Regions from separate parts of the Priestia sp. D3YE.R1 genome, predicted to be linked through region 1. Evidence: predicted binding sites of a transcription regulator. Region 1 holds the regulator's gene; the other holds the start of a gene.
The links. The regulator LexA, encoded in region 1, represses DNA repair genes until DNA is damaged. The targets are predictions, from matches to a motif close to CGAACATATGTTCG.
Positions count from the first base shown of each region.

Region 1 (3,430 bases):
TAATCGTATGAAGGTGATTTGTCATAGATTGTCGGAAAACTTTTAAATATTCCTGACGTAGCTCTTGCTGTTCTTTCGCTTCAGATTCTGTCAGACCTTCAGCCTTTGCTTTTTTTGAAAGAGCATTAATACGAGCAAGTTTATCTTTTGATAGCATATAAAACCTATCTCCTTATAATCAATAATTAAAATTACCGAACCGTTCCGGCAACATGTAGTCATCTTACTAAATCTCTTTCGTTTTATCAAGAGATTGAGCCCTCTCTTGATACTCTTGATAGCGACGATGTACCGTCGCTTTTGAAATATTATAACCAAAACCTTTTAGCGTAACTGAAATTTCAGCAAAGGTTAAGCCGTTATGACGAAGACGGACAATTTCTTCAATCGGCGCTTCTTTTTTTTCTCTTCCCGAGTTAACTCCTTGATTTTTTAAATTTTGCTGCGGACGATAACCGTTTTCTACGGCTCTTTTCATTCCTCTTTTAATTTTAGCATTATGTAATTTCCGCTGATGCTCTTCCACTAAGCTAATAATATCTAACACCATCGAATCAGATTCTGAAAGCTGAAGCTGACCTTGATGACTAATCGTATAGATCGTAGCATTTTCTTTATGAAAAGCATGAAGCAGCGCGATTCGGGCATTTCCTCTGCCTAATCGTGTTTCGTCTTGAATGAGCAGCACGGATATTTTTTCTTCTTTCATTGTATGAAGAACATCCAAAATACCTTCTCTGTCTACGTCATATCCGCTTGCTTTTTCCATTACGACTTTTTTTACGTCTAGATGGTGAAGATCAGCAAGTTTTTTTAATTCTTCTTGCTGGCGCTGTAAAGATGTTTCTTGGGTTTTTTTATCCGTACTGACACGGCAATAAATAATGGCTTCCACTTTTATCACGACCTTTTCGGCTTCTAACAATATTCAGGAACGGCCGTTACACACTACTGTTCAATTGCCACTTGATTATGTAACTCTTTTTTTAAAACAGGAATATATAATTTATCTCCAGGAGATAAAGACTGGGCAGTGTCTGAGTTTAAATCATTGACGTCTTCAACCCATTTGACAAATTCGTTGGCGGTCAAATGATGGTGATTATGATACTTGTTGGACAATTCCCAAAGCGTATCTCCTTTTGTAATAGTAACGGTTGAATATTTGTCTAAATCTACTTTATCCGCTCCTAAAACCAGCGTCAATACATATGTAAGTGCAGCGATAACTGCAAAAAAAATAGCGTAATGTTTCATAGAATGTAAGAATTGGTGCATATTATGATCCCCCTATCAGAATATATGTTCTTATTTTATTGAGAACATTTGTTTCTGTCAATGGAATTCTTCGAACTTATGTTTGTATATTGACACATCACGTGGTATAATTCACCTAAAGAATAGCTAAAATCGAGGTGAAAAATATGAAGCTATCAAAACGTCAACAAGACATACTAGATTTTATTAAGCACGAAGTAAAATTAAAAGGTTATCCGCCTTCTGTTCGTGAGATTGGGGAAGCGGTAGGATTAGCCTCTAGCTCCACTGTACACGGGCATTTAGCTCGTTTAGAAAGCAAAGGGTTAATTCGCAGAGATCCAACAAAACCAAGAGCAATCGAAGTTCTTCAACTAGACGAAGTAAACATCCCTAAAAGCAATGTCATTAATGTTCCTGTTATCGGTAAAGTAACAGCGGGTCTTCCTATAACAGCCGTTGAAAACGTGGAAGAATATTTTCCTCTTCCAGATAAATTCGTTTCTCCAGATGATCATGTATTTATGCTTGAAATTATGGGAGAAAGTATGATTGAAGCAGGTATTCTAGATGGCGATATGGTAATCGTACGTCAGCAGCAAACTGCTAATAATGGAGATATTGTGGTCGCTATGACCGAGGACAACGAAGCAACGGTAAAACGTTTCTTCAAAGAAGAAAATTTCGTTCGTTTACAGCCTGAAAATTCAACGATGGCGCCTATTATTCTTCGCCACGTAACGATTTTAGGAAAAGTCACTGGTGTATATCGCACAATTCACTAATCACACACTGTATGTAAAACCAACTAACCATGATGTTAGTTGGTTTTTTTACGTTTGTTTTCTAAAAAAATTGGCATATTATAAATGATACGTTGAATCATTGCAGGCAGGTAGAGAGGTTTTTATAAAGCCTGCTTTACCTTTTACTTTCTATCTGCATTTCCTCGGCTCTCAAAAGGAAATACAACCGACCATAAGAAGGATGTAGTTTATGACCAATACACCAAGGAAAACAGAACCATTTCAAACTATTATGCCTACCAAAGCAATGAACATGTTTCTTTTTCCTTTTTCCTTTGATCGAAAAAATAAAGAGCAGCTTGTTCATGCATTAGAAGCAAATTTGTTCGATTTTTTTTCCATTCAAAACAAACATTTAGAAAAAGAATACTACGGAGAACAGTATTACGTATCTCATGATAGCTTGGATCAATATTTTCTTCCTTACATTGAATGTATTCTATTTCCTGATTCGTGCGAAAAAGAAGGGTTGCTTCGATTTTCAAAAAAAATAGACCATACCGTTACGCTACAAACTTCCTCCACCACCGTGTCTAGCAACGTGCTGTCTGTGGATGTTTTTTTATGTCCTTTTGAAATTGGCGTCATGACTATTCGCACTGAGATGAGTCATAATCATTACACCTATGATGACATTTTAGAATTCATGAATCATTTTCGCGTATTAGAACCGAAGCTTGCTGAAGAGCATGGATCCACCATTACCTATGAACATCATCGCTATAGCAAAGTACAGGATTATATTTTTTCACAGCTCGCGCCATTTTTGAACGAACACATCAAAAAAGAAGCCACACGTGAACAGCACGTCGGGAGCCTTCCTTATTTTATCGATGAACGGATGTTTGTATTAAGTTATGTAACGGTAAATCAAAAGCAAGAGATTAATGGCACAACTTTATTTCGTACTGGGCAGCTAAATAGCTATACGCCTGACGGGAAGCCGTTTATCTCTGCACACAACCATGAGTATATTAAAACGTATAATACCAAACACGTGTATTCCAGATGGGCTCCTGAAACCTATTACGTCATAACAGACCATGTGTTTTCGTGTATTTCTAAATCGACAGACTCTAAAACGGATCAGCTTTTGATGAATCATCTATTTGGCCAACATTACTATAATTTATTTTTACATTTTTTCTATAAAATCGTGTTGTTAAAACTATCTTATGAGTATTCTCAGCTCACGTTTCATAAAAATTCAGAGGGCATTGAACGACTAATCCGCTCTATTACCATATTTTCAGGTAAATATTTATTTTTAGAAATTAGCTCTCGCACAGAAGGTCAAGAGTTTTCTGAGCTCTTTAAAAAAATCTTCCACATCAATTCTCTTTATCAAGAAGTCAAAGAAACCCTTG
Region 1 is NZ_JBLTHW010000001.1:798,054-801,483, reverse strand. Features, by position in the region: gene ACOZIR_RS04100 (DUF896 domain-containing protein) at 1-157, opposite strand, end outside; gene ACOZIR_RS04095 (YneB family resolvase-like protein) at 227-895, opposite strand; gene yneA (cell division suppressor protein YneA) at 949-1,278, opposite strand; gene lexA (transcriptional repressor LexA) at 1,425-2,042, shown strand; gene ACOZIR_RS04080 (hypothetical protein) at 2,254-3,430, shown strand, end outside.

Region 2 (3,430 bases), on a different contig from region 1:
AGTAGTCTTCGATATAGGTTCCTGTAAAGCCGGCTACAAAACCGAGAGCTTTATTATCAACACCTAATCGTTTTAAAACGCGAGAGACGTTAATGCCTTTTCCTCCTGGAAACTTGGCTTCATTCGTTGTGCGGTTAAGTCCGCCTTCTTCGAATGCTGAAACATGTACTACGTAATCAACGGATGGGTTCAACGTACATGTATAAATCATGATTTCACAACCTTTATGTCTGTTTTGTTTGCATACTGTGTAAGTACATCGCTAGGTACGTCATTTGTTATAATTTTTGCTTCATGTAAATCGGCTATTTTCGCAAAACTTGTTTCAAAAAACTTAGTAGAATCTGATAAAATATAAGATTCTCTAGACAGCTTCATTGCCGTTTGCTTGATCAATGCTTCTTCTGGATCAGGAGTTGTATATCCATATTGATGATGAATCCCATTCGCTCCCATAAAGCACTTATCAAAACGATACTGCTCAAGACTTAAAAGAGCTCCATTGCCAATTAAAGCACCCGTTTTATGTTTAACGGATCCTCCAATTAAATAGAGGGTGATACCTTGTTCTAGCATCGGGTTTAAATGCATTAAACCATTTGTCACGACAACTACATCTTTTTGCTTTAAAAAAGGAATCATTTCATACGTTGTAGTTCCTGCATCTAAAAAAATACAGTCACCTTCATTTATAATGGAAGCCGCATACTCTGCAATGTTTCGTTTATCTTGAACATTTTTAGCAGATTTTTCGATAACGCTTAGTTCGATTCGTTTACTGCGAATAAGCGAAGCGCCACCGTGAACACGTTTGAGCATTTGCTCTTCTTCTAGTTGACTTAAGTCTCTTCTAATTGTGGATTCCGAAGCGCCTGTAACTTCGATAAACTCTTGTACTTTTACAAGTTCTTTCTCTTTTAAAAGTTTTAAGATTAGTTGATGTCTCTCCGGCGTTAACATGTTCTAGCTCCTTTTTCAAAAAAGCGTTTTCATTTATTTCATGTACTTACTTTATCACGGTTTACATTCAAAATCAATCATAAAAAATCAAAAACATTCATTTTTTTAATTACAAAATAAAGTTTTTTGAACGAATAATTAGATTTGCATTTGTTTTAATAATAGTTTATACAAAAGGAAATAAGCTGGTAATTCAAGAATTTGTCTACTTTTCTCATTATATGTAAAGGTTTTCTTGCACTTAATTAGCTATGACTGTTTTTGACTATTTCTTGACCGATTGAATTTCTCCTGACTGAATTATGTTTAGCTTGTCCTGTTTTAATGAGAGCCTATACATCAAAAAAAGTTGTCCACCTTTTTGGACAACTCGAAGTGACCCATCATTTAAATAAAAACAGAAGCATATATAATATAGAAGCAAGGGCAGAAGAAATAGCTAAACTTGAGATAAAACGAACGAGTCTTTTTTTAATGAACTGCGTTAATTCAATTTCTCTTACTTGAGTTTTTTCATTTTGCATACAATATCCCTTCTTTAATCAAAATTTCCTAGTAGCTAAAAGTTACTACTCGCAGAATATGCTTTTATGTATTGTATGCAAGCGTTAAAAAAAAGATACAAATCGAACAAAAAAGCTACTCTTAGCTAGAGTAGCTTTCATCTTTCCATACATCTGCTTCAATTACTGCATCTGCTCGAATCGAATATGTATAACAAGGCCCTGTCACCATCAGCGTATTCGACTGCAGCGAGACTTTATCGATCGTCACTCGTTCATACCTTTGAATATGTCCTGCTTCATAGACGTGAAGCGTTACTGGATGATGCTCCGAGTAACTGTTCATAATGACATTTTCAATATGCTCAATCTTTTCTTTTTTCAACCCTAAAGACTGCTTATGCGCCTCGGGACTGTACATTTTCTTCATTTTCTCTAAATGCTCAGGCATTACTAACTTCGCATACTGTTTTAATTCATCTTGATACACGTTCATTCTCCCCCTTGACTCTTGCTTCTATTTTACCGAACGAACATTCTCATTGCAAAACTTTTTAATCAAAATAAAAGCAAACAATTCATTTTTTCATACTCCATAAAAACTGTCAAAAGATTTTATGTTAATAGTAGAAACTGATTTTTAAAAAAATAATAATATACCATCTTTAATTCATTCTCTAGAGTTGGTATAATACATTGTCATGACTGTGTTTTCGGAGTTTTTGATGATTGGAGGTAACGTTCATGATTAATAAAATAAAAGAAATTATCCTCATTATTCTAGGGAGCCTCATTTTCGCACTGGCCATTAATTATTTTGCTATTCCAAATGAATTAGCAGAAGGCGGCGTAACCGGTGTAACAATGATTACCTATTATGTACTAGGCTGGTCGCCGGGTATCACAAACTTTATATTAAACGGTTTGCTGGTACTGATCGGATACAAATTGCTTCACAAACGTGTGATTGCTTACACAATTATATGTATTATTTTCACATCTCTATTCCTACATATAACTGAAGGACTGGGAAATCCTCTTGACGATACGCTACTGGGGGCTATTTTTGCTGGGATTTTAGCCGGAGTAGGACTCGGACTAGTGTTTAGAGGAGGCGGAACTTCCGGAGGCTCTGCAGTTATCGCCCGCTTAGCTAATCAATATCTAGACTGGAATATTAGCAAAACGATGCTAGCAATTGATTTATTAGTTGTAGCAAGCGCTTATTTTGTCATCGGGGGAGAAAAGACGATGTACACGGTTATTTCTCTTTATATTGGAACAAAGGTGCTTGATTATATCATTGAAGGACTCAACCCCCGCAAAGCAATCACCATTATTTCGCACCGTTCAGCTGAAGTAGCCGAACAAGTCAATAAAAAGATGCAGCGCGGCGTCACTGTCTTTTCTGCTCATGGAAGCTATACAAAAGAAGCAAAAGACGTATTGTACGTAGTTGTGAACAAACAAGAACTGCTAGAGTTAAAGCGCATTATTCATAAAGTCGACGAACAAGCTTTTGTGGTCGTACACGATGTGCGCGACGTCTTTGGAGTAGGTTTTACCATTCCAAAAGCCAGTTGAAAACCCGCTGTATAAAAGCGGGTTTTTTCTATTATATATGTTTGCGCTGAAAATACAGTGAACCTGCTGCTACAAAAAGAAGAAAGCTGCTTATGATAACCACTAAGAAAGTCTGTGTAGTCAGCATCAAATCCCATGATTCTCTTCCCGTTACTCTTAACATTCCATACATCGGCTGAGTCCATGGGTACCACGGGCCAAATCTTTGAGAATTAACAACGAATAAATTCGGTAGTGTGAAAATGACGTTAACTGTTAAAGATGCTCCAAAGCTAGAAAGTGCCATCGACACAACTAGCATAAACGCAAGAATTGGCAACACTGCAATCCAGCCGCCTAGCATATTTCCAGCTATCATTTTTAATGGAATAGCACTCGGGTAG
Region 2 is NZ_JBLTHW010000003.1:290,974-294,403, reverse strand. Features, by position in the region: gene pfkB (1-phosphofructokinase) at 1-211, opposite strand, end outside; gene ACOZIR_RS19810 (DeoR/GlpR family DNA-binding transcription regulator) at 208-960, opposite strand; gene ACOZIR_RS19805 (hypothetical protein) at 1,344-1,484, opposite strand; gene ACOZIR_RS19800 (YolD-like family protein) at 1,606-1,959, opposite strand; gene ACOZIR_RS19795 (YitT family protein) at 2,208-3,047, shown strand; gene ACOZIR_RS19790 (ABC transporter permease) at 3,079-3,430, opposite strand, start outside.
Region 2: ACOZIR_RS19800 (YolD-like family protein) is a predicted target of LexA. The motif match lies at 1,990-2,003, and genes of this name have one in related genera.